One region of the Pseudomonas sp. G(2018) genome, then DNA from elsewhere that is predicted to be linked to it. Evidence: predicted binding sites of a transcription regulator. Region 1 holds the regulator's gene; each other region holds the start of a gene.
The links. The regulator sigma-54, encoded in region 1, starts transcription at its own class of promoters, with help from an activator protein. The targets are predictions, from matches to a motif close to ANTGGCATNNANNTTGCTNT.
Positions count from the first base shown of each region.

Region 2: the regulator sigma-54 is predicted to act here: its motif matches at 3,424-3,443, upstream of FFS64_RS10725 (flagellar basal body rod protein FlgF).
Region 3: the regulator sigma-54 is predicted to act here: its motif matches at 1,537-1,556, upstream of FFS64_RS13080 (DNA translocase FtsK).
Region 4: the regulator sigma-54 is predicted to act here: its motif matches at 2,091-2,110, upstream of nirB (nitrite reductase large subunit NirB).

Region 1 covers NZ_SCOO01000015.1:58,397-65,882, reverse strand. Annotated here, with positions in the region: gene FFS64_RS16245 (KpsF/GutQ family sugar-phosphate isomerase) at 1-364, shown strand, start outside; gene FFS64_RS16240 (HAD family hydrolase) at 364-888, shown strand; gene lptC (LPS export ABC transporter periplasmic protein LptC) at 896-1,468, shown strand; gene lptA (lipopolysaccharide transport periplasmic protein LptA) at 1,455-2,003, shown strand; gene lptB (LPS export ABC transporter ATP-binding protein) at 2,003-2,728, shown strand; gene FFS64_RS16220 (RNA polymerase factor sigma-54) at 2,913-4,406, shown strand; gene hpf (ribosome hibernation-promoting factor, HPF/YfiA family) at 4,481-4,789, shown strand; gene ptsN (PTS IIA-like nitrogen regulatory protein PtsN) at 4,802-5,266, shown strand; gene rapZ (RNase adapter RapZ) at 5,269-6,126, shown strand; gene FFS64_RS16200 (HPr family phosphocarrier protein) at 6,142-6,417, shown strand; partial or broken gene FFS64_RS16195 (ZIP family metal transporter) at 6,489-6,830, opposite strand; gene pmbA (metalloprotease PmbA) at 6,877-7,486, opposite strand, start outside.
Region 2 covers NZ_SCOO01000008.1:79,833-87,318, reverse strand. Annotated here, with positions in the region: gene FFS64_RS10740 (flagellar basal body P-ring protein FlgI) at 1-1,022, opposite strand, end outside; gene flgH (flagellar basal body L-ring protein FlgH) at 1,050-1,745, opposite strand; gene flgG (flagellar basal-body rod protein FlgG) at 1,798-2,583, opposite strand; gene FFS64_RS10725 (flagellar basal body rod protein FlgF) at 2,629-3,369, opposite strand; gene FFS64_RS10720 (sigma-54-dependent transcriptional regulator) at 3,637-5,196, opposite strand; gene phhA (phenylalanine 4-monooxygenase) at 5,568-6,359, shown strand; gene FFS64_RS10710 (4a-hydroxytetrahydrobiopterin dehydratase) at 6,464-6,820, shown strand; gene FFS64_RS10705 (amino acid aminotransferase) at 6,820-7,486, shown strand, end outside.
Region 3 covers NZ_SCOO01000010.1:106,624-114,109, reverse strand. Annotated here, with positions in the region: gene aat (leucyl/phenylalanyl-tRNA--protein transferase) at 1-460, opposite strand, end outside; gene trxB (thioredoxin-disulfide reductase) at 527-1,486, opposite strand; gene FFS64_RS13080 (DNA translocase FtsK) at 1,816-4,224, shown strand; gene lolA (outer membrane lipoprotein chaperone LolA) at 4,291-4,914, shown strand; gene FFS64_RS13070 (replication-associated recombination protein A) at 5,069-6,391, shown strand; gene crcB (fluoride efflux transporter CrcB) at 6,391-6,765, shown strand; gene serS (serine--tRNA ligase) at 6,782-7,486, shown strand, end outside.
Region 4 covers NZ_SCOO01000017.1:38,283-45,768, forward strand. Annotated here, with positions in the region: gene msrA (peptide-methionine (S)-S-oxide reductase MsrA) at 1-217, opposite strand, end outside; gene FFS64_RS17355 (copper chaperone PCu(A)C) at 270-758, opposite strand; gene FFS64_RS17360 (SCO family protein) at 758-1,363, opposite strand; gene FFS64_RS17365 (YbdD/YjiX family protein) at 1,606-1,806, shown strand; gene nirB (nitrite reductase large subunit NirB) at 2,320-4,881, shown strand; gene nirD (nitrite reductase small subunit NirD) at 4,881-5,255, shown strand; gene FFS64_RS17380 (CBS domain-containing protein) at 5,298-5,738, shown strand; gene FFS64_RS17385 (nuclear transport factor 2 family protein) at 5,824-6,255, opposite strand; partial or broken gene FFS64_RS17390 (methyl-accepting chemotaxis protein) at 6,549-6,740, shown strand; gene ilvD (dihydroxy-acid dehydratase) at 6,878-7,486, opposite strand, start outside.

The DNA of each region.
Region 1 (7,486 bases):
CATGCACGCCGGGCAAGAGCTGCCACAGGTTCAGCGCGGTACCCTGCTCAAGGATGCGTTGATGGAAATGACCCGCAAGGGACTGGGCATGACCGTAATCCTTGAAGCCGACGGCAAATTGGCCGGGATCTTCACCGACGGTGATTTGCGCCGCACCCTGGATCGCACAATCGATATCCACAGCGTCACCATCGATCAGGTCATGACCGCCCACGGCAAGACCGCCCGCGCCGAAATGCTCGCCGCCGAGGCCCTGAAAATCATGGAAGACCATAAAATCAACGCGCTGGTGGTGGTCGATGGCGAGGACCGCCCAGTCGGCGCCTTGAACATGCACGACTTGCTGCGCGCGGGAGTAATGTAATGAACACGGACCTGCTGAAGCGCGGCCAACAGATTAAACTGGCGGTGTTCGATGTCGACGGCGTCCTCACCGACGGACGCCTGTACTTCCTCGAAGACGGCAGCGAATTCAAGACGTTCAACACCCTCGACGGCCAAGGCATCAAGATGCTGATGGCCGCCGGCGTACAGACAGCCATCATCAGCGGCCGCAAGACCCCGGTGGTCGAGCGGCGAGCGAAGAACCTCGGCATTCCACACCTGTACCAGGGACGCGAAGACAAACTGGTGGTGCTTGACGAGCTTCTTGGCCAACTCAACCTAAGCTATGAACAGGTCGCTTACCTTGGTGACGACCTGCCTGATCTGCCGGTGATTCGCCGCGTAGGCTTGGGAATGGCAGTCGCCAATGCCGCCAGTTTCGTGCGCGAACACGCCCATGGCATCACCCAGGCCCGCGGCGGCGAAGGTGCCGCCCGCGAATTCTGCGAATTGATCCTGCGCGCCCAGGGCCGCCTCGATGCGGCCAATGCCGCGTACCTGTGAGCCAGACATGCTGAGCAAAAAGATCCGCAACATCCTGGTATTCGGTTGCATCGCGGCGATTTTCGCCGCGGTCGGCTACTGGAACATCAGCCCGGAACGCTTCCTCGACAAGCCTGTTGCGCAAGTCGACAACAGCGCAATCGACTATTACGCCATCAACGCCCACAGCGTGCAGTTCCTGCCGGACGGCAAACTGCAATACGAAATGACGTCGGACAAGGTCGAACACCTCAAAGTCACCGAAGTGACCTTGCTGACCAATCCCGACTTGAACATGTTCCGCGGCACCGAGTTCCCGTGGCACGTCCAGAGCGAAAAGGGCGAAGTCAATCCCGACGGCACACAGGTCGAGCTGATCGATTCGGTACGTATCACGCGTTTCGACGAGAAAAACCGCAGGACCCTGATCACCACCACTCGCATGACAGTGTTCCCGCAGAAGCAATATGCGCAGACCGAGCAACCCGTTAGAATCGACGGCGCTGGCGGCGTATCGACAGGCAACGGAATGAAAGCGTACTTGAAAGAAAGCAGGATACACCTGCTCTCGAACGTAAGAGGACAGTATGAGGCTCGTTAAAACCCTCCCTATTTTGCTCAGTCTGGGCGCAGCACTGGGAAGCGTGAGCGCCTGGGCCCTGCCGGATGACCAACAGCAGCCTATCCGCATTCAGGCCGACGACGCCCAGCTGGACGACAAGAACGGTATCGCCACCTACACGGGCGACGTGATCATCACCCAAGGCTCGATGAAGGTCACCGGCAACAAAGTGACCATGACCCGCGCACCTAACGGCGATATCGATGTGGTGACGTCCGTGGGCAACCTCGCCTACTTCGAACAAGTGCAAACCGCGGGCGATGCCAAGCCGGTTCAAGGCTGGGGCGTGACCATCCAGTATCACGCAACGCAAAACCGCGTCGTGCTGATCGATCGCGCCAAAGTCGTCGACAAGGACAACAACGTCACCCAGGGCGAAAAAATCGTCTACGACACCGTTAAAAAGCTGGCCAGCGCCGGTCGCGCCACAGGCAGCAAAGTCACCGAAGCGCGCCCACGCATCGACATGGTGATCCAGCCGAAAAAGAAAACCGACGAGCAAAAGGCCCAGTAATGGCAACTCTGAAAGCTCAGCATCTGGCCAAGAGCTACAAGAGCCGCCAGGTCGTGCGTGACGTCAGCCTGTCCATCGACAGCGGTCAGATCGTCGGCCTGCTTGGCCCCAACGGCGCCGGCAAGACCACCTGCTTCTACATGATCGTTGGCCTGGTACGGGCCGATCAAGGCCGCGTCCTGATCGACGACCTGGACGTCAGCCACCAGCCTATGCACGGTCGTGCGAAGGCCGGTATCGGCTATCTGCCGCAAGAAGCGTCGATCTTCCGCAAACTGTCGGTGGCCGACAACATCATGGCCATCCTCGAGACCCGCAAGGAACTCGACAAGGCCGATCGTCGTCAGGAGCTGGAAAGCCTGCTGCAGGAGTTCCACATCAGCCACATCCGCGACAACCTCGGTATGAGCCTGTCCGGTGGCGAACGCCGCCGCGTGGAAATCGCCCGCGCACTGGCCACCAACCCGAAATTCATCCTGCTCGACGAACCCTTCGCCGGCGTGGACCCGATTTCGGTGGGCGACATCAAACAGATCATCCACCACCTCAAGGCCAAGGGCATTGGCGTGCTGATCACTGACCACAACGTCCGTGAAACCCTGGATATCTGCGAAACAGCCTACATCGTCAACGATGGCCAACTGATCGCCGAAGGCGACTCCGACACCATCCTGGCCAACGACCTGGTCAAGGAAGTGTACCTGGGCCATGAGTTCCGCCTGTAAGCACTGAAGTGCTGGCTAGTCGACCGAGCGCTTGTCTCGATAAAAAATCAATACTTTTTTATTGTTACAGCGCTCTAGGCAAACACCGCAACTTCGGGCATATAATTTGCTTATGTTTGGCGCTCCGGCGCCCCTGTAGTGGATGGCGCATGTGCGCCGGCGAATAAGGTGTTAAGCCCCTGCCATGAAACCATCGCTAGTCTTGAGAATGGGCCAGCAGCTGACGATGACACCGCAGCTGCAACAGGCCATCCGCCTGCTCCAATTGTCGACCCTGGACCTGCAGCAGGAAATCCAGGAGGCCCTGGAGTCCAATCCGATGCTCGAGCGCCAGGAAGAAGGCGACGACTTCGACAACACGGACCCCTTGGCCGACAACGCCGAACAGAAGCCCAACACCGACATCCAGGAACCCTCCTACCAGGAAAGCGCGCCGACGGTTGATAACCTCGACGAAGGCGACTGGAACGAACGCATCCCCAACGAACTTCCCGTCGATACGGCATGGGAAGACGTCTACCAGACCAGCGCCAGCAGCCTTCCCAGCAACGATGACGACGAGTGGGACTTCACCACCCGCACATCAGCCGGCGAAAGCCTGCAAAGCCACCTGCTCTGGCAATTGAACCTGGCCCCGATGTCCGACACCGACCGGCTGATTGCCGTGACCCTGATCGACTGCATCAACAATCAGGGTTATCTGGACGAAACGCTCGAGGAAATCCTCGAAGCCTTCGATCCGGAACTGGACATCGAACTGGACGAAATCGAAGCCGTCCTGCACCGCATCCAGCAATTCGAACCCGCCGGCATCGGCGCCCGTAACCTGGGTGAATGCCTGCTGCTGCAATTGCGCCAACTGCCAGCCAAAACACCCTGGCTGGCCGAAGCCAAACGCCTGGTCACCGATTACATCGACTTGCTCGGCAGCCGTGACTACAGCCAGCTGATGCGCCGCATGAAGCTCAAGGAAGACGAACTGCGCCAGGTGATCGAACTGGTCCAGAGCCTCAATCCGCGCCCAGGCTCGCAGATCGAGTCTACCGAAGCCGAATATGTGGTCCCCGACGTGATCGTGCGCAAGGACAACGAGCGCTGGCTGGTTGAACTCAATCAGGAGTCGGTGCCACGGCTGCGAGTCAATGCCCAATACGCCGGCTTCGTGCGCCGCGCCGATACCAGTGCCGACAACACCTTCATGCGCAATCAGCTGCAGGAGGCCCGCTGGTTCATCAAGAGCCTGCAAAGCCGCAACGAAACCCTGATGAAAGTAGCCACCCAGATTGTCGAGCATCAGCGCGGTTTCCTGGAGTATGGCGACGAGGCGATGAAGCCGCTGGTCCTGCATGACATCGCTGAAGCGGTCGGCATGCACGAGTCGACGATCTCACGGGTGACCACGCAGAAATTCATGCATACCCCCCGGGGTATCTATGAACTGAAATACTTTTTCTCCAGTCACGTCAGCACCTCCGAAGGCGGCGAATGCTCGTCCACGGCGATCCGCGCGATCATCAAAAAACTGGTTGCTGCGGAAAATCAGAAAAAGCCGTTGAGTGACAGCAAGATCGCTGGTTTACTGGAGGCACAAGGCATTCAGGTGGCTCGCCGCACCGTCGCCAAGTACCGCGAATCCCTCGGGATCGCGCCTTCGAGCGAACGCAAGCGGTTGATGTAGAGCCACGCCACAGCGTTCCAGTGGCAGATCATCGGATCTGCCGCTTTATGCACTGGCAACGAAGGAGAAGCTGTATGCAAGTCAACATCAGTGGACACCAACTGGAAGTGACCGAACCTCTTCGCACCTACATCGGCGAAAAACTCGAACGATTGGAGCGACATTTCGACAAGATCACCAACGTGCAGGTCACGATGACGGTCGAAAAGCTGAAGCAGAAAATCGAAGCCACGCTGCATATTCCCGGCAATGAAGTGGTCGCGAACGCGGAACATACCGATATGTACGCGGCGATCGACGCCTTGACCGACAAGCTGGATAAACAACTCAAAAAGCATAAGGAAAAGACCCAGAGCCTCCTCCAGGGCGCTACCGGTCGTTAACACTCCCAACCCATGATCCGACTTGAAAGCATCCTGACCCCCGGCCGTTCCCTGGTGAACGTGCCGGGCGGCAGCAAAAAGAAAGCCCTCGAGCAAATTGCCAACCTTATCCATCGCGAAGTGCCGGATCTGGAGATGCAAGATGTCTTCGAGGCTTTGATCGCCCGCGAAAAACTCGGCTCGACTGGTTTTGGCAACGGCATAGCCATTCCTCATTGCCGCCTCAAGGGTTGCAACGCGCCCATCAGTGCCTTGATGCACCTGGACGCCCCTATAGATTTCGACGCCATCGACGGCGCCCCGGTTGACCTACTGTTTGTACTACTGGTCCCGGAAGCTGCCACCGATGCGCACCTTGAGTTGTTGCGTCAGATTGCCAGCATGCTCGACCGCAAGGACGTGCGCGACAAACTGCGCAGCGCCCCGAGCAATCAAGCCTTGTATCAGGTTGTCCTGGACGAGCAAAACGGGCAGTAATCATGCGCTTGATCATCGTCAGCGGCCGCTCCGGCTCAGGTAAAAGTACCGCCCTCGATGTACTCGAGGACAACGGCTACTACTGCATCGACAACCTGCCTGCCGGGTTGCTGCCGGAACTGGCCGAACGCGCGTTGATTCATACCGAGCTGTCACAGCCGCTGGTTGCCGTATCCATCGATGCGCGCAACCTGCCAAGCCACCTATCGCGGTTTCCCGAGCTGCTGGAAGAAGTACGCAGCCGTCACATCCAGTGCGATGTGCTGTATCTGGATGCCGACGAAGAAACCCTGCTCAAACGCTTCTCGGAAACCCGCCGTCGCCACCCGCTGAGCAGCGCCAATCGCTCGCTGGCCGAAGCCATCGCGGACGAAACGAACCTGCTCGGCCCCATTGCCGACCTGGCCGATCTCAAGGTCAATACCACCAACCTGAACCTGTATCAGCTGCGCGATACCATCAAGCTGCGCCTGCTGAACCAGCCGGAGCCCGGAACAGCGTTCCTGGTGGAGTCTTTCGGCTTCAAGCGTGGCATGCCGGTCGACGCCGACCTGGTGTTCGATGTGCGCTGCTTGCCCAATCCTTACTGGAAACCGGAGTTACGCGCGCAGTCCGGACTCGATCAGCCGGTTGCCGAGTACCTGGCGGCACAGCCGGATGTCGAAGAGATGTTCCAGGACATCTCCACCTATCTGCTCAAATGGTTACCCCGCTTTGCTGCCAGCAACCGCGCGTATGTCACCATCGCCATCGGTTGCACCGGCGGGCATCACCGCTCTGTCTACCTGACCGAACGTCTGGGCAAGACCCTGCAGCAATCCCTGAAGAACGTCCAGGTCCGCCACCGCGACCTCAGTTAAAGGATTCACATCGCGATGCCTGCTCTGGAAATCGAAATCATCAATAAGCTGGGCTTGCATGCCCGGGCGTCTGCAAAGTTCGTTGGGGTTGCCGGCCAATTCAAGGAATGCACGATCAGGGTTGGACGCACACCAGAATCCACCGTCGACGGCAAAAGCATCATGGCCATGATGATGCTCGCCGCCGGCAAGGGCACCAGAATCCATCTGAGTACGGAAGGCGAACAGGAGCAGGAAGCGATGGATGCGCTGGTGGCCTTGATCAATAACTACTTCGACGAAGGCGAATAACGTCAAAAGATCGCAGCCTGCGGCAGCTCCTGCACCTGATTCGCAGGAGTTGCCGCAGGCTGCGATCTTTTTTACGCTAACGCGGTATCCATCACCATCATCAAACAGAACCCGACCAGCAACCCAAGGCTGGCCAGCCTGTCGTGACCGTGCCGCCGCGACTCGGGAATGACTTCATGGGTGACCACCAGCAACATGGCCCCGGCGGCCAATGCCAGGCCCAAAGGCAACAGCAGCTCGGCCAGGCTCACCAGCCATGCGCACAACAGAGCAAACACCGGCTCGACCAGACCTGACGCGGCACCGATCAGGAATGCCTTGAACCGCGACATCCCTGCCCCGGCCAGAACCAGGGCAATCACCAATCCCTCCGGCACATCCTGCAAGGCAATGCCCATCGATGGCCCAAAGGCGCGCCACCCGATGGGTAGCGCGCCTTTTTTATGCTGCGGCTGGAGGTCAGCTACCGGCGACCGTCATCCGCTCGATCAGCACCGACCCCGTACGAATGTTGCTGCGCAGTTCCAGGTCGTTACCCACGGCAAGGATTTGCTTGAACATATCGCGCATGTTGCCGGCGATGGTCACTTCCTGGACCGCGAACTGGATTTCACCGTTCTCGACCCAGTAACCCGCCGCGCCACGGGAATAATCGCCGGTGACCATGTTCAAACCCTGCCCCATCAGCTCGGTCACCAGCAGTCCACGGCCCATGCGTCGCAGCAAGGCGGCCTGGTCTTCATCACCGTGGGTGACAAACAGGTTATGCACGCCGCCGGCATTAGCGGTACTCGGCATGCCGAGTTTGCGACCGGAGTAGGTGCCGAGGATGTAGGACACCAACTCGCCTTTTTCGACGAATGGCTTGGCGTAGGTTGCCAGGCCATCACCATCGAACGCCGCACTGCCCAGGGCACGCATCAGGTGCGGGCGTTCATCGATGGTCAGCCACTCCGGAAACAGCTTCTGCCCCAGCGTGCCTTCGAGGAACGAGGATTTGCGGTACAGGCTGCCACCGGAAATCGCCGACAGGAAACTGCCGAACAGACCGCCGGCCAGCTCGGCGGAA
Region 2 (7,486 bases), on a different contig from region 1:
TCACCCGGCGCCGCGCCGACCTGGTTCACCGCACGCACGATTTCGTCGAGGGTGGTGCCCGGGCCGAACTTGAACATCGGTTTGGCTTCCTGCTCGGCATTGACCCGCGAGCGCGGCACGACTGCCGTCTGACCATTGGACAACGGGCCGGGCTGGCTGACGATCGGGTCTTCGGTGATGGTCACCGTCAGGCTGCCGTGAGTGACGGCGGCCGGGGAAACCTTGACATTCTGCCCGATCACGATGGTGCCGGTACGGGAGTTGATGATGACTTTCGCCACCGCCTGGCCCGGATCGATTTCGAGGTTCTCGAGGATCGACAGGTAGTCGACACGCTGGCTCGGATCCAGTGGCGCGGTGACGCGAATCGAACCGCCGTCGATGGCCTGGGCCACGCCAGGGCCGAGCATGTCGTTGATCTTGTCGACGATGCGCTTGGCCGTGGTGAAGTCGGAACGGTTGAGGTTCAGGGTCAGGCTGTTGCCCTGGTTGAAACCGCTCGGCACCGCCCGCTCGACCGACGCACCGCCAGGGATGCGACCGGCCGACGGAACGTTGACAGTGATCTTCGAACCGTCGCGACCTTCGGCATCAAACCCACCGACCACCAGGTTGCCCTGAGCCACGGCGTAGACGTTGCCGTCGATACCCTTGAGCGGCGTCAACAACAACGTACCGCCGCGCAGGCTCTTGGAGTTACCGATGGACGAAACGGTAATGTCGACCTGCTGCCCCGGCTTGGCGAACGGCGGCAGATCGGCACTGATCGACACCGCTGCGACGTTCTTCAACTGCACGTTGCCCGAACCCGGCGGCACCTTGATGCCGAACTGCGAGAGCATGTTGTTGAAGGTCTGCAGGGTGAATGGCGTCTGGGTCGTCTGGTCGCCGGTGCCGTTAAGCCCGACCACCAGGCCGTAACCGATCAATTGGTTGGAACGCACGCCGGAAATGCTGGCGATGTCCTTCAGGCGCTCGGCTTGAACGTTGAAGGCCACGGACAACAAAACAGCGGCCATCATGAGGCTTTTGAAATTCAACGTAGCCACCTAGAAAGGGAACAGCGGGCTGAGGAAGAAACGGTCGAACCAGCCTGGCTGACTCGCATCGGCAAACGAACCGGTGCCCGAATAGGTGATGCGTGCATCGGCGACGCGGGTCGACGACACAGTGTTGTCGGTGGCGATGTCATCGGCGCGAACCAGGCCGGCAATCCGTACCAGCTCATCACCGGTATTGAGCGTCAGCCACTTTTCGCCGCGCACGGCGATGATGCCGTTGGGCAAGACATCGGCGACGGTCACGGTGATCGAACCGGTCAGGCTGTTGCCCTGCCCGGCCTTGCTGTCACCCTTGGTCGCGCGGTCGCCTTCATAGCTGGCACTCAGGCTCAGGTCGTTGCTACCGAACGGGTTGTTGGTGGTGGCGCTGCTACCGAACAGCGAGGTCAGGCCGATGCCGGTCTTGCTGGTCTTGTCGATTTGCGAGTTGGCGTTTTTGCTGGCCTGGGTCTTCTCGTTCAGGGTGATGGTGATGATGTCACCGACCCGGAACGCCTTGCGGTCGGTGTAGAGATTCTGTTCGAACCCGGCCTGATAGATAGAGCCGTTGTTCGCCGCAGCCGGCAGCGGCGTGCGCGGCAACACCGGGGCGTAGTAAGGGTCATTGGGCTTGGGCGTCACAGGCACGCAGCCTGCGAGCGCGGTGATCCCACTCAGTGCCAGAACAGAGACGAAGCGTTTCATGACCCTACCTCACGGTGTTGCAGGCGACCTCATGGCCGCCTCATAGACTTGATTACAGATTCTGCGTTACGAACGAGAGCATCTGGTCGGCGGTGGAGATCACCTTGGAGTTCATCTCGTAGGCGCGCTGGGTGGTGATCATGTTGACCATCTCCTCAACGGTGCTGACGTTGGAGGTTTCCAGGGTGTTCTGCAGCGTGGTACCGAAACCGGCCAGGCCCGGTGTGCCGACTTGTGGCGCACCACTGGCAGCGGTTTCCAGGAACAGGTTGTTACCCACCGCTTGCAAGCCGGCCGGGTTGATGAAGTCGGCGGTTTGCAGGTTGCCGATCACCTGGGAAGCCGGGTTGCCGGCCACGGTGATGGACACGGTGCCGTCTTTACCCACGGTGAAGGTCTGAGCGTCGTTCGGAATGACAATTGCCGGTTCCAGGGCGAAGCCGCTGGCGTTGACGATCTGGCCGTTGGAGTCCAGGTGGAACGTACCGTCACGGGTGTAGGACGTGGTGCCGTCCGGTTGCAGGATCTGGAAGAAACCGCGACCGTCGATGGCCATGTCCAGCGGCTGCTCGGTGGTTTGCAGGCTGCCGGCGTTGAAGTTTTTCTGGGTGCCGACGATGCGCACACCGGTACCCAGTTGCAGACCCGACGGCAGTTCGCTGTCCTGGGTTGACTGGGCGCCTGGCTGACGCTTGATCTGGTAGAGCAGGTCCTGGAACTCGGCGCGGTCACGTTTGAAACCCGTGGTCGACACGTTGGCCAGGTTGTTGGAAATGGTGGTCAGGTTGGTGTCCTGGGCGGACAGACCGGTTTTGGCAACCCATAGAGCCGGAAGCATTCGATTCTCCTCGTGCGCCTGTTTTACGGCGCGACGTTCTGATAATTAGCTGATCTGCAAGACCCGAGCCATGGCCTGGTCGTCTTCTTTGGCGGTGTTCATCATCTTGATGTGCAGCTCGAACTGCTTGGACAAGGCCAGCACCGAGGTCATCTCGTCCACGGCATTGACGTTGCTCGACTCAAGGAAACCGGACACCAGTTTGACGTTGGCATCGGCTTGCGCCGGCTTGCCGTCCTTGGTGTGGATCGAACCGTCCAGGCCCTTGGTCATGTTCTTGATGTCCGGGTTGACCAGCTTGATGCGGTCGACTTCCGCCATGACGCGGGGACCTTCACCCATCGCACGAATGCTGATGGTGCCGTCCTCGCCCACTTCGATCTGCTGCTCGGGCGGCACGGCAATCGGACCGCCATTGCCAATCACCGGCATGCCATTGCCGGCGCGCAACACACCCAGGGCATCAACCACCAGGCTGCCGGTGCGCACGTAGCTTTCACCGCCGTCAGGGTTCTGCACCGCCAGCCAGCCGTTGCCTTGCACGGCGACATCGAGGTCGCGGCCGGTTTCCACCAAAGCGCCCGGAGAGAAGTCGGTGGCCGGGCGTTCGGACATCGCAAAGGCACGCGCCGGAAAGCTGTCACCGAACACCGGCATCGAGCGCGCCTGCTCCAGGTCTTTCTGGAAGCCGTTGGTAGAGATGTTCGCCAGGTTGTTGGCATGAGCCTTTTGCGCCAGTGCATTCTGGCTGGCGCCGGTCATTGCCACATAAAGGTACTTGTCCACAATCTATCCTCTGCCTGCCGGACGTTTGCCGCCCACTGCTGTACTGATGAGCCATAAGCAATTTGCAGACCAACTTGTTTTTTGCAGCGCGAGGCCCGGCAAACAAAGGACTTGAGGGAGTTTTAGGGGATTAGGAGGAATGTGTCAGAGACGAAAAACCGGCGGTGGCATGCCGGAAGGTGGCAAGGCTTGTCCTGGGTGCTGGCAGTGCCGACCTCATCGCGGGCTTGCCCGCGATGAGGTCGGCACAAACTCAGCAAGTGCCAGCTAAGACTCAGACTTCCCGACCTCATACTCGCGCAACTTGTTGGCGATGGTGGTATGGGAAACCCCCAGCCGCTTACCCAATTGCCGACTGCTCGGATGCTCGGAATACAACCGCTCCAGCACCGCTTTCTCAAAGCGCCCGACAATCTCGTCCAGCCCGCCTTCCAGGGAAAAATCACCCAGCGGCTGACGCACGCCATAGTCCGGCAACCGAATGTGTTCAGCCTTGACCGTCCCGCCGTCGCACAGGGAAACCGCCTGGAACAGCACATTTTCCAACTGCCGGACATTGCCCGGCCAATGGTAATGAGTAAGCCGATCCATGGCCGCCGGGGCCAGTTTGGGCAAGGGGCAACCGATCTGTCGGCTGGCCTGGTCGAGGAAGTGTTCCACCAGCGGCGGCAAACCGTCGAGGCACTCACGCAGCGGCGGGATGTGCAGCGACAACACATTCAACCGGTGATACAGGTCCTGACGAAACTCACCGCGGGCGCACAACTCCGATAGATCGACCTGGGTCGCGCAGATCACCCGCACATCAAGATAAACCTCTTCATCGCTGCCGACACGCCGGAAGCAGCCATCCTGCAGGAAGCGCAGCAATTTCACCTGCAAGCGAGGACTCATTTCTCCGACACCGTCGAGAAACAGCGTACCGCCTGCCGTCAGCTCCAGCAGCCCGAGCTTGCCTTCGGCCCGCGCCCCTTCGAAGGCACCGGGGCCGTAGCCGAACAGTTCGGTCTCGGCCATGGATTCCGGCAGGCCGGCGCAGTTGAGCGCCATCAACGGTGATTGCCCGCGCGGGCTGGCCAAATGGCAGGCGCGTGCCAACAACTCTTTGCCGGTCCCGGTTTCCCCTTCTATTAATAGTGGCGCGTCGAGCGGGGCCATGCGCCGGGCTTCTCGCACCACCGCCGCCATCACTTTCGAGCTCTGAAAGATGCTGTCGAAACCGCGCAACTCCTGCTTGCGCACGTTGTAGATGCGTTCCCCAACCCGGTCGGCGCGATGCAGCGTCAGCACGGCACCGGCCATGGCTTCGCTGTCGTCATGTTCCGATTGCAGCGGCGCGATGTCGGCCAGAAACACGTCACCCTTGACCTTGACCCGCAGTCCGTTGATCCGTGATTTATTGGCGCGCACCAGTTCCGGCAAATCAAAGTCTTCGGCATACCGCGACAACGGAATCCCCGGCACTTCATCGACGCGCACACCCAGCAGCTGCGCCGCCGCCCGGTTGGCGGCAACGATGGAACCGCCCATGTCGATCGACAGCACCGGAAACTCAAGGGCGCCCAGCAACGCATTGAGTTCCATGTGCCGACGCTCGCTGGGCATCAGGCCTACACGCTTGACGCCGAAGACTCCGGCAATCGCCTCGAATTTCGGACGCAATGCCTGGAACTGAATGTTGATCAGGTTCGGACAGTGAAGGTAGATCGCATTGCCGTGCTCACCGCCCACTTCACCGCGGGCGACGTTGATGCCGTATTCCACCAACAGATTGAGAATGTCGCGCAGGATGCCGATGCGGTTCTGGCAGTGGACTTTGATACGCATATAAAAGACCTGATAAACGATGATTGACCTGTGGGAGCCAGCCTGCTGGCGATGGCGTCGCATCAGGCTCTGTGTATGTCGAATGTCACACCGCTATCGCCAGCAGGCTGGCTCCCACAGTGTTAGCGCCCGAACTTTTCTGATTAGGTGCTCAGTTAATCGTCAAGATTATGTGACAGGTGAAGGGCTTTTCCCACCCGCCAATCTCAACATCTGCGCGATGACGCCCCGCACGTAACGAAAACTTTACGTTTTTGCCGCATTTTTCCCGCGTAGATCGCGCTTCACTGGCTGCAACGATGCAATTGATGGAGTATTTCTAGGTCCATAGCAGTACATAACAAGAACGAATCCCCTCGCAGGAGAGCAGCATGAAGCAGACGCAATACGTGGCTCGCGAGCCCGATGCGCAAGGTTTTATCGACTACACCGCCGAAGAGCATGCGGTGTGGAACACGCTGATCACTCGCCAACTGAAAGTGGTCGAAGGGCGTGCGTGCCAGGAATACCTGGACGGTATCGAAAAACTCGGTCTGCCCCACGACCGCATTCCGCAACTGGGCGAGATCAATAAGGTTCTCGGTGAAACCACCGGTTGGCAGGTCGCCCGCGTTCCCGCGCTGATCCCTTTCCAGACCTTTTTTGAATTACTCGCCAGCAAACAGTTTCCAGTGGCCACGTTCATTCGCACCCGCGAAGAACTGGATTACCTGCAAGAGCCGGACATTTTCCATGAGATCTTTGGCCACTGCCCGCTGCTGACCAACCCTTGGTTCGCCGAATTTACCCACACTTACGGCAAACTTGGCCTACAGGCTTCCAAGGAAGAACGTGTGTACCTGGCGCGTCTGTACTGGATGACCATCGAGTTCGGCCTGCTCGACACCCCGCAAGGCCAGCGCATCTACGGCGGCGGCATCCTGTCTTCGCCGAAAGAGACCGTGTATTGCCTGTCGGACGAACCTGAGCATCAAGCGTTCGATCCGCTGGAATGCATGCGCACGCCGTACCGCATCGACATCCTGCAACCCCTGTATTTCGTCTTGCCGAACCTCAAGCGCCTGTTCGACCTGGCCCACGAAGACATCATGGGCATGGTCAAGCAAGCCATGCAGATGGGTCTGCACGCGCCGAAATTTCCGCCAAAACCAAAAGCCGCCTGAACCGCTGCTTTTACGATCAAGTGAGTCTGTCAGAACGCCACGCTTTGCTTTAGCGTGGTCACACTGACAGCTGATTTCCATCTATTCGATTTCAGGAATCCATCATGTCCACATTGAACCAAGCCCACTGCGAAGCCTGCCGCGCCGATGCCCCACAAGTCAGCGACGAAGAACTGCCGATCCTGATCAAGCAGATCCCGGACTGGAACATCGAAGTACGCGACAGCATCATGCAGCTGGAAAAAGTCTTCCTGTTCAAAAACTTCAAACACGCCTTGGCATTCACCAACGCTGTTGGCGAAATCTCCGAGGCCGAAGGTCATCACCCGGGTCTGTTGACCGAGTGGGGCAAAGTCACCGTGACCTGGTGGAGCCACTCGATCAAGGGTCTGCACCGCAACGACTTCATCATGGCCGCGCGCACTGACGAAGTGGCCAAGGACGCCGAGGGCCGCAAGTAATGCATTTCGACGCCATCGGCCGGGTGCCCGGCGACCCGATCCTCGGCCTGATGGAGGCCTATGCGCAAGACCCGAACCCGCGCAAGTTCGACCTTGGCGTGGGTGTCTATAAAGACGCACAGGGCCTGACGCCGATCCTTGAGTCGGTGAAGCTGGCCGAGGCGCGCCTGGTGGAGGGTCAAAGCACCAAGACCTACATTGGCGGCCACGGCGAACCGGCGTTCGGCAAAGCCATCAATGAGTTGGTACTCGGCGCCGACTCAAAGCTGATCAGCGAAAAACGCGCCGGCGCCACCCAGACACCGGGTGGCACCGGTGCGTTGCGATTGAGTGCGGACTTTATCGCCCAATGTCTGCCGGGCCGTGGTGTGTGGCTGAGCAATCCGACCTGGCCGATCCACGAAACCATTTTCGCCACGGCCGGGGTCAAGGTCAGTCACTACCCGTACGTGGGCAGCGACAACCGTCTCGACATCGAGGCGATGCTCACAGTACTCAATGAAGCGCCCAAGGGCGATGTGGTGTTGCTGCACGCCTGCTGCCACAACCCGACCGGTTTCGATCTGTCCCATGACGACTGGCGCCGGGTGCTGGAGGTGGTGCGTCGGCGTGAACTGCTGCCGCTGATCGACTTCGCCTACCAGGGCTTTGGCGATGGCCTGGAAC
Region 3 (7,486 bases), on a different contig from region 1:
ACAGCCGGCCCATCGCCAGGCCGTACAGCCCGCCGACGAGCGTGCCCTGGTCCCAGACCTCCACCGAGTGCGCGAAACCGCGATGATGCAGCTCCAGGTAGGCGTTCTGCATGGCTTCGGTGATCCAGGTGCCATCGGCGTACTCCCGTGGGGCGGCGCAGGCGCGAATGACGGCGGAAAAGTCCTGGTCGAAGGTCACTTGATAACGTTGTTGGCGCAGCAGTTTGTTCAAGCTGCGGGAAACGTGCAGTTCGTCGGGAAACAGGACAGTGCGTGGATCCGGCGACCACCAGAGAATCGGCTGGCCTTCCGAGAACCATGGAAAACAACCGTGACGGTAGGCCTGAATCAGCCGATCGGCAGACAGGTCGCCGCCGGCGGCCAACAGACCGTTGGGGTCGCGCATGGCTTTTTCCAGCGGCGGGAAAGTCAGGGAGTTGCGTTGTAACCAAGTCAGCATGGCGTCCGGGCTTGCAGAAGGGGAGGGCGGTGACGGGCACAATTTGGCCCGTCACTCAGTGTGCCGTCAAACGGCAGGAATGTCGTCGAGGTATTTTTCCGCATCGAGGGCCGCCATGCAGCCGGCCCCGGCGGAGGTGACCGCTTGGCGATAAACGTGATCGGCCACGTCACCGGCGGCAAACACGCCTGCGATGGCGGTCGCGGTGGCATTGCCTTCGCTGCCGCCCAAGACTTGCAGATAACCATCGCGCATTTCCAGCTGATCGACGAACAGGTCGGTATTGGGTTTGTGACCGATGGCGATGAACACGCCGGACAGTGCCAGTTCAGCGGTTTCGCCGGTATGGCTGTCGCGCAGGCGGGCGCCGGTCACGCCGCTGGCATCGCCCAGCACTTCGTCCAGATGCTGGTTCCAGTGCAGGCGGATATTGCCGTTGGCGGCCTTCTCGAAGAGTTTGTCCTGGAGGATTTTCTCCGACCGCAGCTTGTCGCGACGGTGAATCAGATGGACCTCTTTGGCGATGTTCGACAGGTACAGCGCTTCTTCAACCGCCGTGTTGCCGCCGCCAACCACCGCAACCACTTGATTACGGTAAAAGAAGCCGTCACAGGTCGCGCAGGCCGAAACCCCCTTGCCGGCAAATGTTTCTTCCGACGGCAGCCCCAGATATTGCGCCGAGGCGCCGGTGGCAATGATCAGTGCGTCGCAAGTATAAGTACCGCTGTCGCCGGTCAATTCGAACGGGCGCTGTTGCAACTTGGCCGTATGGATGTGGTCGTAAACGATCTGTGTATCGAAGCGCTCGGCGTGTTTTTGCATGCGCTCCATCAGGACCGGGCCGGTGAGTCCTTCGACATCACCTGGCCAGTTATCGACTTCAACGGTGGTGGTGAGCTGGCCACCTGCCTGTATGCCGGTAATGACAACGGGTTTGAGGTTGGCGCGGGCGGCATACACGGCTGCGCTGTAACCGGCGGGGCCGGAACCCAGGATGATCAGGCGGTGATGTTGCGCTTCGCTCATAAAAACACCTCATAAGCCTTTGTCACAAAAGAGAATGCATGCTCCAATTGAGTCGCATGTAATGTGTTTTTGACTATGCTGCATACAAGTGTTTCAAGCATGGCATCGGACGAACAAACCCGTACAATGCCTGGTTGTAACAGCGTTTGTAACTGTGGTTGTAACAGAATAAGCGTGCACCTCGTGTTTATAAAAACCGGGGCACAGTGTTAAAAGTAGACCCGGTTGCGCCTGTTAACTTTTTTACCTGCCTGGATTGGGCAGTTTTTTGGGCTGTTTTTTAGACATTCACCAGATGGACGCGCCGATGGCGCAGGAAAAGAAGCGTTTTGAAGAAATCCACCGAAGCACCCAAAACAGTCGTTCCGCTCTGGCGCCAGCAATTGCACTACCGGCTCAAGGAAGGTGCATTGATCGCCATCGGTGCGTTGTGCCTGTTCCTGATGATGGCCTTGCTGACCTATGGCAAGGACGATCCGGGCTGGAGCCATAACAGCAAGATCGATGACGTGCAGAACTTCGGCGGACCGGCCGGCTCCTACAGCGCCGATATCCTGTTCATGGTGCTCGGTTACTTTGCCTATATCTTCCCGTTGCTGCTGGCGATCAAGGCTTATCAGATTTTCCGTCAGCGCCATGAGCCGTGGCAGTGGAGCGGCTGGCTGTTTTCCTGGCGCCTGATCGGCCTGGTGTTCCTGGTGCTGTCCGGCGCGGCGCTTGCGCATATCCATTTCCATGCCGCGACCGGTCTGCCGGCCGGCGCTGGCGGCGCGCTGGGCGAAAGCCTGGGCGACCTGGCGAAGAACGCGCTGAACATCCAGGGCAGTACGCTGCTGTTCATCGCCCTGTTCCTGTTCGGCCTGACCGTGTTCACCGACCTGTCGTGGTTCAAGGTGATGGACGTCACCGGCAAGATCACCCTTGACCTGTTCGAGCTGTTCCAGGGCGCGGCCAATCGCTGGTGGGCGGCCCGGACCGAGCGCAAGCAGCTGGTCGCGCAATTGCGTGAAGTCGATGATCGCGTGCACGACGTGGTCGCGCCGACCGTGACGGACAAGCGCGAGCAGGCCAAGGTCAAGGAACGCCTGATCGAGCGCGAGCAGGCCCTGAGCAAACACATGTCCGAGCGCGAGAAGCAGGTGCCGCCGGTGATTGCCCCGGCCCCGGTCAAGCCCGCAGCGCCGAGCAAACGCGTGGAAAAGGAGAAACAGGCGCCGCTGTTCGTCGACAGTGCCGTGGAAGGCACCTTGCCGCCGATCTCGATTCTCGATCCCGCGGAAAAGAAACAACTCAATTATTCACCGGAGTCCCTGGCGGCGGTCGGCCACCTGCTGGAAATCAAGCTCAAGGAATTCGGCGTCGAAGTCACCGTCGATTCGATCCATCCGGGTCCGGTGATTACCCGTTACGAAATCCAGCCGGCGGCCGGGGTCAAGGTCAGCCGCATCGCCAACCTCGCCAAGGACCTGGCGCGTTCCCTGGCCGTGACCAGCGTGCGGGTTGTGGAAGTGATTCCCGGCAAGACCACCGTCGGTATCGAGATTCCCAACGAAGACCGACAGATCGTGCGCTTCTCCGAAGTCCTGTCGACCCCCGAGTACGACAACTTCAAGTCGCCGGTCACCCTGGCCCTGGGCCATGACATCGGCGGCAAGCCGGTCATCACCGACCTGGCGAAAATGCCTCACCTGCTGGTGGCCGGTACTACCGGTTCCGGTAAGTCGGTGGGTGTGAACGCGATGATCCTGTCGATCCTGTTCAAGTCCGGCCCGGAAGACGCCAAGCTGATCATGATCGACCCGAAAATGCTGGAACTGTCGATCTACGAAGGCATTCCGCACCTGCTGTGTCCGGTGGTCACCGACATGAAGGACGCGGCCAATGCCCTGCGCTGGAGCGTCGCCGAGATGGAACGGCGCTACAAGCTGATGGCGAAGATGGGCGTGCGAAACCTGTCGGGCTTCAATGCCAAGGTCAAGGAAGCCCAGGACGCCGGCGAGCCGTTGAGCGATCCGCTGTACAAACGCGAAAGCATCCACGACGAAGCGCCGCTGCTGCAGAAGCTGCCGACCATCGTTGTGGTCGTGGACGAATTCGCCGACATGATGATGATCGTCGGCAAGAAGGTTGAAGAGTTGATCGCCCGTATCGCCCAGAAGGCGCGGGCGGCCGGTATCCACTTGATCCTCGCGACCCAGCGGCCGTCGGTGGATGTGATCACCGGTCTGATCAAGGCCAACATCCCGACCCGCATGGCGTTCCAGGTGTCGAGCAAGATCGACTCCCGGACCATCATCGACCAGGGTGGCGCTGAACAATTGCTGGGTCACGGTGACATGCTGTACATGCCGCCCGGCACCAGTCTGCCGATCCGTGTCCACGGTGCCTTCGTCTCCGATGACGAGGTTCACCGGGTGGTGGAAGCCTGGAAACTGCGCGGCGCGCCGGAGTATAACGACGACATTCTCAACGGTGTCGAAGAGGCCGGCAGTGGCTTTGAAGGCAGCAGCGGGGGTGGCGATGGCGATGACCCTGAAGCCGACGCGCTGTACGACGAAGCGGTGCAGTTCGTTCTGGAAAGCCGACGCGCCTCCATTTCCGCGGTTCAGCGCAAGCTGAAAATCGGCTACAACCGTGCTGCGCGCATGATCGAAGCCATGGAAATGGCCGGTGTCGTGACGTCGATGAACACCAACGGTTCGCGTGAAGTCCTGGCCCCTGGCCCGGTACGCGACTGACCTGATATTGAAAGGGCGGCGCTCTCGGGCGCCACCCGCACTCCCACGAATGTTATGAGGACTCCCATGCGTCTTATCCGCATGCTGTTGCTGCCGGTACTGGCTTTGACCACGCTCTCGGCCCACGCCGACGACAAGGACGTGGCGCGTCTGACTCAGTTGCTGGAAAAATCCCAGACCTTGACCGCGCGTTTCTCCCAGTTGACCCTCGACGGCACCGGCACCCAATTGCAGGAAACCGCCGGTCAGATGTCCCTGCAGCGTCCGGGCCTGTTTTACTGGCACACCGACGCACCGCAAGAGCAATTGATGGTGTCCGATGGCAAGAAGGTTTCCCTGTGGGACCCGGACCTGGAGCAGGTCACCATCAAGAATCTCGATCAGCGCCTGACCCAGACGCCAGCGCTGCTGTTGTCCGGTGACGTGTCCAAGATCAGCCAGAGCTTCGACATCAGCGCCAAGGAAGCCGGTGGCGTGATCGACTTCATCCTGAAGCCGAAAACCAAGGACACCCTGTTCGACAGCCTGCGCCTGTCGTTCCGCAATGGCCTGGTCAATGATATGCAGCTGATCGACAGCGTCGGCCAGCGCACCAATATCCTGTTCACCGGTGTGAAGGCCAACGAGCCGATCCCGGCCTCCAAATTCAAGTTCGACATCCCCAAGGGTGCCGATGTGATCCAGGAATAAAGAACACTCACACAAAACCTGTGGGAGCGAGCCTGCTCGCGAAGACGTCGGCACATTCAGCATTAATGTGACGGATACACCGCTTTTGCGAGCAGGCTCGCTCCCACAGGGATCTGCCAGGCATCAGGACTCAGTGAGGTTTTAACAGCTTGTGATGGACCTGTTTCGCAGCACCCCGATCGCTCAACCCTTGGCCGCCCGTCTGCGTGCGGCCAATCTGGATGAGTACGTCGGTCAGGAACACGTACTCGCTCGCGGCAAGCCCTTGCGCGAAGCCCTGGAGCAGGGTGCCCTGCATTCGATGATTTTCTGGGGGCCGCCGGGGGTGGGCAAGACCACGCTGGCGCGATTGCTGGCGGAAGTCTCGGAAGCGCATTTTGAAACGGTGTCGGCGGTCCTGGCGGGGGTCAAGGAAATCCGTCAGGCGGTGGAAATCGCCAAGCAGCAGGCGGCGCAGTACGGCCGGCGCACGATTCTGTTCGTCGACGAAGTGCACCGTTTCAACAAATCCCAACAGGATGCTTTCCTGCCCTACGTCGAGGACGGCACGCTGATTTTCATCGGCGCAACCACCGAAAATCCGTCCTTCGAACTCAACAACGCCTTGTTGTCCCGTGCCCGGGTTTATGTACTCAAAAGCCTCGATGAAACGGCGCTGCGCAAACTGGTGCATCGCGCGCTCACCGAAGAGCGCGGCCTGGGTAAACGCAACCTGACCCTCAGCGATGAAGGCTTTCAGATGTTGTTGTCGGCTGCCGATGGCGATGGCCGGCGCCTGCTCAATCTGCTGGAAAACGCCTCCGACCTGGCCGAAGACAACAGCGAGATCGGCGTCGAACTGCTGCAAAGTCTGTTGGGCGATACCCGTCGGCGTTTCGACAAGGGCGGCGAAGCCTTTTACGACCAGATTTCCGCGCTGCATAAGTCGGTGCGCGGCTCCAACCCCGACGGCGCGCTGTACTGGTTCGCGCGGATGATCGACGGTGGCTGCGATCCGCTGTACCTGGCCCGGCGCGTTGTACGCATGGCCAGTGAAGACATCGGTAACGCCGATCCGCGCGCGCTGAGCCTGTGTCTGGCGGCATGGGAAGTGCAGGAACGCCTCGGCAGCCCCGAGGGCGAACTGGCGGTGGCCCAGGCCATTACCTATCTGGCCTGCGCGCCGAAAAGCAACGCCGTGTACATGGGCTTCAAGACAGCCCTGCGCGCAGCCGCCGAACATGGTTCGCTGGAAGTGCCGCTGCACCTGCGCAATGCGCCGACCAAGCTGATGAAACAGCTGGGCTACGGCGACGAATACCGTTACGCCCACGACGAACCGGACGCCTATGCCGCCGGCGAGGATTACTTCCCCGAAGAACTTGACCCGATCCCGTTTTATCAACCGGTGCCCCGTGGCCTGGAGCTGAAGATCGGCGAAAAGCTCAATCATCTGGCGCAACTCGATCGTTTAAGCCCCCGGCAGCGGAGAAAATAGTGATTCAAACGATTCTTGCGGTGTCCGTGGCCGGCATCGCTGGTACATTACTGCGTTTCGCCACCGGCAACTGGGTCAGCGCCAACTGGCCCCGGCATTTTTATACGGCAACCCTGGCGGTCAATCTGGTCGGCTGTCTGATCATCGGCGTGCTGTACGGGCTGTTTCTGACGCGCCCGGAAGTACCGATCGAAATTCGCGCCGGCCTGATTGTGGGCTTTGTAGGGGGGCTGACGACTTTTTCATCCTTTTCACTGGATACGCTGCGCCTGCTGGAAAGCGGGCAGGCGCCGATAGCCTTCGGTTATCTGGCCATCAGCGTATTCGGCGGGTTGCTTGCCACCTGGGCTGGCCTATCCTTGACCAAACTTTGATAAACGAGAGACCGACATGCTCGATTCCAAACTGTTACGTAGCAACCTTCAGGACGTAGCGGACCGCCTGGCATCCCGTGGCTTTGCCCTGGATGTCACGCGCATCGAAGCGCTGGAAGAACAGCGCAAGACCGTCCAGACCCGCACCGAAGCACTGCAGGCTGAACGAAATGCGCGTTCCAAATCCATTGGTCAGGCCAAGCAACGTGGCGAAGACATCGCGCCGTTGATGGCGGACGTCGAGCGCATGGCGGGCGAGTTGGCTGCCGGTAAAACCGAACTGGACGCGATCCAGACCGAACTGGACTCGATCCTGCTCGGCATCCCAAACCTGCCGCACGAATCGGTGCCGATCGGCGACGACGAAGACGGCAACGTTGAAGTACGCCGTTGGGGCACCCCGACCGCGTTCGATTTTCCGGTGCAGGACCACGTCGCCCTGGGCGAGAAGTTCGGCTGGCTGGACTTCGAAACCGCGGCCAAGCTGTCCGGCGCGCGTTTTGCCCTGCTGCGCGGCCCGATTGCCCGTCTGCACCGCGCCCTGGCGCAGTTCATGATCAACCTGCACGTCACCGAGCACGGTTACGAAGAGGCCTACACGCCTTATCTGGTCCAGGCCCCGGCGCTGCAAGGCACCGGTCAGCTGCCGAAGTTCGAAGAAGACCTGTTCAAGATCGGTCGTGATGGCGAAGCCGATCTGTACCTGATCCCGACCGCCGAA
Region 4 (7,486 bases), on a different contig from region 1:
AGAATTCGAGAATCTGGCGATAGCTGATCTGCTGTGGGTCAAAGACCACTTCGATCGCTTCGGCGTGGGTGCCATGATTGCGGTAGGTCGCATTGGGCACATCGCCGCCCGAGTAGCCGACCCGCGTGGCCAGCACGCCCGGGTAGCGTCGGAGCAGATCCTGCATACCCCAGAAGCAGCCGCCGGCGAGGATGGCGGTCTCAGTGTTCGTCGTCATGGTGCGCACCTCTTATCAGTGACCGGCCTCGTTGATCGAGGCCGTCAGACCCTCAATGCATTTTGCTGTGATCCATTTTGCTGTGATCCATCGCGCCAAGGGAACGGGCCTGGGCCTCGGCCTTGATCGTCTCTTTCTCGCCCTTGGCGTTTTCCACGGTCAGGGTCAGGGGGACTGTGCTGCCTTCTGCCACCTGGGCGGTCAGGTCCATCAACATGATGTGATAGCCACTGGGATCCAGGCTCACCGGTTTGCCTGCCGGCAACTCGACGGACTCGACCTGCCCCATGCGCATCACATCGTCTTTCATGCTCATCTGGTGGATTTGTACTGTCTTGGCGATCGGTGACTGCACGCTGAGCAACTTGCTGTCCGTGTCGGCCTGCAGGGTCATGAAGGCGCCGGTCGAATGCTGGCCGGCCACCGTGGCGCGAACCCAGGCGTCGTTGACCTGGGTTTGCGCGGACACTTGCCAGGCCAGGCCGATCAGGGACAGGCCCAGCACCAGCTGTTTGATACGGGGTGCGCAAAACGAAGTCATCAGCAGACCTCCATGACGGTGAGCAGGTCTTCTGCGCACTCTTGAGCGGTAAGGGATGCGGACAGGCCCAGGCGCAAATTGCCTCGGGAGTCGAACACGAAGCTGGTCGCGGTGTGGGACAGGGTGTAGGTATCGCCGCTCGGAACCTTTTCGAAGAATACGCCGAACTCCTTGGCGGTGGCGGCGGTTTCTTCCAGCGTGCCGGACAGCGCCTCGAAACTCGGATCGAAGGCCTTGACGTATTTGTCGAGCATTTCGGGCGTGTCGCGCTCGGGGTCCAGGGTGATGAAGATCACTTGCAGGCGTTCGCCATCGCGTCCCATCAGTTTCTTCGCCTGGGCCGCGCGGGCCAGGGTCGTCGGGCAGACGGCCGGGCATTGGGTGAAACCGAAGAAGATCATCGGCATCAGGCCCTGGTAGCTGCCCAGCATCCGGGTCTCGCCTTGGGCGTCCTTAAGCTTGAAGGAACGTCCCATGATCTTGTCGCTCAGATCCTTGCCGTACTTGAACGACAGCTTGCTGCTGTCATCGCAGCCAGCGAGCAGGCCAAGGCTCAGCAGGCCCATGCCGCGCAGGACCGTGCGACGGGTATACAACGTACTCATGGAAAAAAGCTTCCTGTGTAGCAACCGGAAAAACACAGTGCCTGACGGATCAGACGAAAAAAAGCGCAGGGATGTTAACAAACTGTTGCCCTGTGGCGCTCAATCGATCGCCCGCCGGTCCTGCGCCAAAAGGTCGCGGTCCCGGTGCTACACGAAGATACAAATGCCCTGCGCACGGACACATTGCAGATACATCGGCGCGGTTACATGGGGCCATCCAATCCCCCATAGAGAGCATTGCCATGTTCCATAAACTGAAGCAGGTCGCCCGGTTCTTCCGCCAAAGCGCACAGTCAATGGTGGGTGTTCCCGATTACGATAATTACGTAGCGCTCATGGCGGTCAAATCCCCGGGCGAGCCAGTCATGAGTTACGAGGCGTTCTTCCGTGAGCGCCAGGAAGCACGGTTCGGCCGGGGCAAGTGCAATACGCGGTGTTGCTGAACGCCCAGTCGAATCAATGCCTGCAGGAGCCAGGCTTGCCGGCGAAGACGTCCTTGAAAACGCCTTCGCCGGCAAGCCTGGCTCCTACAATAAAAACGATTTCACCCTCGATTTTTTAACGCTGCATGCACTTATATAAAGCGCGAAGCTTGATAGCGTGCACCAGTGCGTAGCGGTTTGCTGATCCATCTTCCCCTCGGCCACGCCCGGCCAGTTGAACACGACTCGCCTTGAAACCCGCCTGAACCGCCGCCCCCCGACCATTTCTCCAGCCCCGATCTTCGACTGGCACAAACCCTGCATTGATCCCCTCAAGCCCCTCTACATAGATGGGCAGCCCGCTCGGTCAACGACGATCGATCAACCGCACAGGTCGTGGGCAATATCGGTGGATCAGGCATGGCCGTCTGGTTTCAACACCGCAAAAGAACAGGCAAAGACGCCTGGAACCGCAAGGTTTCAGGCGTTTTTTTTTGCTTTTTGAACCGTGATGGGCTTGGGCAGGTGTCGTTTATGAATTCCAATGTAGCCACTTTGAACAAACTGCAAACGCTGGTCGTGATCGGCAATGGCATGGTCGGGCATCATTGTGTCGAGCAGTTGATCGAGCGCGGCGCTCTGGGGCGCTATCGCTTGCACGTCTTCAGCGAAGAGCCGATGCGTGCTTACGACCGTGTGCATCTGTCCGAATATTTTACCGGTCGCGATGCCGAGTCGCTGGCGCTGAGTGACGCCTCGCTGTACGAGACGCCCGGCGTCACGTTGCACCTGGGTGTACCGGTGCTGGAAATCGACCGTGCAAGGCGTCAGGTGATCACGGCCCAGGGTTGCGTGCCATACGACAAACTGGTCCTGGCCACCGGCTCTTATCCGTTCGTGCCGCCGATTGACGGCGCCGAAGGCCATTCGCGTCTGGTGTATCGCACCCTGGAAGACCTCGACGCCATCCGTGCCGCGGCAGCCAATGCCCGCCGTGGTGTGGTGGTCGGCGGTGGCTTGCTCGGTCTGGAAGCGGCCAATGCCTTGAAGAGCCTGGGCCTGGAAGCTCATGTAGTGGAATTCGCGCCACGCCTGATGCCGGTGCAACTGGACGATCTGGGTGGTTTGGCGCTCAAGGCGCAGATCGAACGGCTGGGCGTCGGGGTGCATCTGTCCCGCGCCACGCAATCGATCAGTGCGGGCGAGGACTATCGCTATCGCATGAATTTTGCCAACGATGAATTTCTGGAAACCGACCTGGTGGTGTTCTCCGCCGGTATCCGTGCCCAGGATGCGCTGGCCCGCCAGTGTGCGCTGGAGATCGGCCCGCGTGGTGGGGTGGTGATTGACGACACCTGCCTGAGCTGCGACCCGAACATCTACGCCATCGGTGAGTGCGCTTCATGGAACGGCAGCCTGTTCGGCCTGGTCGCCCCCGGCTACCAGATGGCGCGCAGCGTTGCGGCGCGGCTGTGTGAGGACCTTGCCGAGCCGTTCCAGGGCGCCGACATGTCGACCAAGCTCAAACTGCTGGGTGTCGATGTCGGCTCCATCGGCGATGCTCACGCCAATACGCCGGGCGCGCGCAGTTATCAGTTCATCGACGAGACGACCGCCAGCTATCGCCGTCTGGTGGTGGACGCCAGCGGCAAGCAGGTACTCGGTGCGGTGCTGATCGGCGACAACAGCTATTACGACACGCTGCTGCAATACATGCAGAACGCGATTGCCTTGCCATCCGAACCGGCTGCTTTGATCCTGCCATCGTCCGAAGGCGCGCCGACCCTCGGCCCTGGCGCCTTGCCGGAAACGGCCACCGTCTGTTCCTGTCACAACGTCACCAAGGGCGCCATCTGCTCGGCCATTGACGGCGGCTGCACCGATCTGGGCTTGCTCAAGTCGCAGACCAAGGCGTGCACCGGTTGCGGCGGTTGCGCCGGCCTGCTCAAGCAAGTCTTCGAACACGAGTTGATCGCCCGTGGCGTCAGTGTCGACAAGAGCCTGTGCGAGCATTTCGCCTACACCCGTCAGGAGTTGTATGCGCTGGTGCGGGTAGAAGGGGTGATCACCTTCGAAGAGTTGCTGGCCAAACATGGCCGTGGCCACACCGGTTGCGATGTGTGCAAGCCAGCGGTGGGTTCGATCCTGGCGTCGTGCTGGAACCAGCCGATCATGGACCCGTCGCTGGTGCCGTTGCAGGACACCAACGACACCTTCATGGCCAACATGCAGAAAAACGGCACTTACTCAGTCGTGCCGCGCATTCCCGGTGGCGAGATCACTGCCGACAAGCTGATCGCCATCGGTGTGGTGGCGAAGAAATACGACCTCTATACCAAAATCACCGGCGGCCAGCGGATTGACCTGTTCGGCGCCCAGTTGCATCAATTACCGGACATCTGGGGCGAGTTGATTGAAGCGGGCTTCGAGACCGGGCACGCCTACGGCAAATCGACCCGTACGGTGAAATCCTGCGTCGGCAGCACCTGGTGCCGCTACGGCGTGCAGGACAGCGTGCAAATGGCGCTGACCATCGAAGACCGCTACAAGGGCCTGCGCTCGCCGCACAAGCTCAAATTCGCGGTGTCCGGTTGCACCCGTGAATGCGCCGAGGCGCAAAGCAAGGACGTCGGCGTAATCGCCACCGAAAAAGGCTGGAACCTCTACATCGCCGGTAACGGCGGCATGCGCCCGCGTCATGCCGAACTGTTCGCCACCGATCTGGATGACGCGACGCTGATCCGCTACATCGACCGCTTCCTGATGTTCTACATCCGCACCGCCGACAAACTGCAGCGCACTTCGGTGTGGCGCGAAAGCCTGGAGGGTGGCCTTGACTACCTCAAGGACGTGATCATCCACGACAGCCTGGGCCTGGGTGCCGAGCTCGAGTCGCAGATGCAGCTGGTGGTCAACCGTTACGAATGCGAGTGGGCCAACGCCCTCAAGGATCCGGAAAAACTCAAGCGCTTCCGCACCTTCGTCAACGATAAACGCCCGGACCCGGACATTCACTTTGTCCAGGAACGCGGTCAACGGCGCCCGATCATGGCCGCCGAACTCAACCTGATCCCTGTCACCGAGGAGAGCGCCTGATGACTCAGTCCAATACCCAACGCCTTGAAACCGGCTCGTCTGCCCACTGGCAATCGGTGTGCAGCCAGCAGGACCTGGTGAACGACTCTGGTGTAGTGGTGTGGCTGGACGGCGCGCAAGTGGCGCTGTTTTATCTGCCGGGCATCGAGGGCAAAAAACTCTACGCCATCGACAACCACGACCCGCAATCGGGGGCCAATGTCATCGGCCGCGGCCTCGTCGGCAGCATCAAGGGCGACCTGGTGGTGGCATCGCCCATCTACAAACAGCATTTCCGCCTGGAAGACGGCACTTGCCTGGAATACCCGCAACAGCGTCTGCGGGTCTGGCCGGTGCGGTTGAACGAGGGGAGGGTGGAAGTGGGGGTGGTTTGACTTCAAGGTTGGCCTTGTACGCCGATACCGCAGGAGACCGATATGAAAACAGCTGCGCAGTTGCTCAAACTCAAGATCGTTCAGAACCAGCAGGTGCACAGCATCGCACCGGATGCCATGGTGCTTGAGGCCGTGAAGAAAATGGCCGAAAAGAATGTCGGGGCCCTGCCGGTGATTGAAGAGGGCCAGGTAGTTGGCGTGATCAGCGAGCGCGACTATGCACGCAAGGTGGTGTTGCTGGGGCGTTCATCGGTAGGCACGCCGGTCAGGGCGATCATGAGTTCGCCGGTGATCACCGCGGACAGCCAGCAGAGCATCGAACATTGCATGGCGGTCATGACGGACAGCCACCTGCGGCACTTGCCAGTGGTGGAGAACGGCGAGCTGATCGGTTTGCTGTCGATTGGCGATCTGGTCAAGGAAGCCATCGTCGAACAGGCCGACTTGATTCGACAGTTCGAACACTACATTCGCGGGCACTGAAAGCCGCTTTTAATCGAGTGGAGCGCAAAAGGGGATGGATCGGCGCGTTAACGCCGCATCCGCCCTTTTTTGCGTTACGCCGACATCAGAATTTAAACGCCTGTCGTCCTACCAATAGCCATTTCCCGTGCTGCTTCTGCCAGATCTGAAAGTTTTCGATTTCCGTCGGAACCACTTCGGTACCTTTGAGGGCCTGAGCCGAGAAGTGGTGGCGAACCAGCGCGACATCACCGGAAACGGTGATGGTCTGATTCTGCATTTCAAGGGTCTTGAACGCGCTTTTTCCGGTTTCGATGTCGGCGATGAACGCCTGTTTGTCCTGGATCTTGCCACTGGAATGCCCGTAGGTCAGGTTCTCGGCAGTCAGCGCCCGAAGTTGCGCGATGTCCTTGTGCAGCATGGCGTCGGTCAGGTGGTCGACAGCTTGCGCGACGTCTTTGTCGCTTGGCGAGGCTGCCGCTGCCACGTAGCCGCTGAACAGGCAGAGAAAACCGATCAGCACGTTGACTTTTTTCATGGATGCTTCCTTATTGTTGTAGGTTGTCGTACAACCTAGCAGGTTTCTTCTTAAATGGAAGATGGGGGCAGCGATTGGTAGAGGACGGTGACCTACCGCATGTCGACAAAACCGCAAAACCCGGGCTCCGGCTGTCAATTACCGCTCGGGCCAGTCGATAACCTCTTCAGCAATGGGCCTTCTTCAGAGGATGAAGCCACCCAAACGACAAACGTGCGAAAAGAGGAACCACAGAGTGTCCATAAAACTGTGTTTACTGTTGCTGATCGACACTGGCGTGCTCACTGCGCTGACTGGTCAATGACATCAGCCGGACCATCGGCGAACAGAGCCTGGCCAGCAATGAAATCGCCCATCAGGTGGAAATGATTGCCAGGATGTCCGAAGGCAACAGCAAGGTGATCGGGCAGACGGCTTCGACGACGGATGAGTTGTCGTTGTTGGCGGGTAAGTTGTCGCAGTCGGTGGATCGATTCCGCCTCTGATACACCCTGTCATTTTGTGCTGTCATTCAGGGCCTCTTCGCGAGCAGTCTCTCTCCCACATGGGGCTTTGCGCACCCTCCATTGTGGGAGCGAGCCTGCTCGCGCGGGCGATAGCTCAGTCAACGCTGGACCAAGGGCTAAAGATACTTATCCGTCACAGCCCCCTCCGAAGCACTGGACACCGTCTTGGCATACTTGGCCAAAACCCCGCGCTTGTACTTCGATTCCGGCCGCACCCAACGGGTTTTGCGCCTGGCCAATTCAGCATCCGACACATCCACCGTAATCTGCCGGGTTTCGGCATCAATGGTGATCCTGTCGCCATCTTCGATCAACGCAATCGGCCCGCCTTCAAAGGCTTCCGGCGTGATATGCCCCACCACGAAACCATGGGAGCCGCCGGAAAAACGTCCATCGGTAATCAGCGCCACGTCTTTGCCCAGGCCCTTGCCCATCACCGCCGAGGTGGGTGAAAGCATTTCGCGCATGCCCGGCCCGCCCTTGGGTCCTTCGTAGCGAATCACGATCACATCGCCCGCTTTCACTTCGCCGTTGAGAATGCCGGCCAGCGCACCTTCCTCACCGTGATAGACCCGCGCCGTGCCTTCAAAGCGCAAACCCTCCTTGCCGGTGATCTTGGCCACCGCGCCGGTGGGCGAGAGGTTGCCGCGCAGGATCACCAGGTGCGAGTCCTTCTTGATCGGCTGGTCGAAGGGCAGGATCACGTCCTGGCCGGCGGGGTAGTC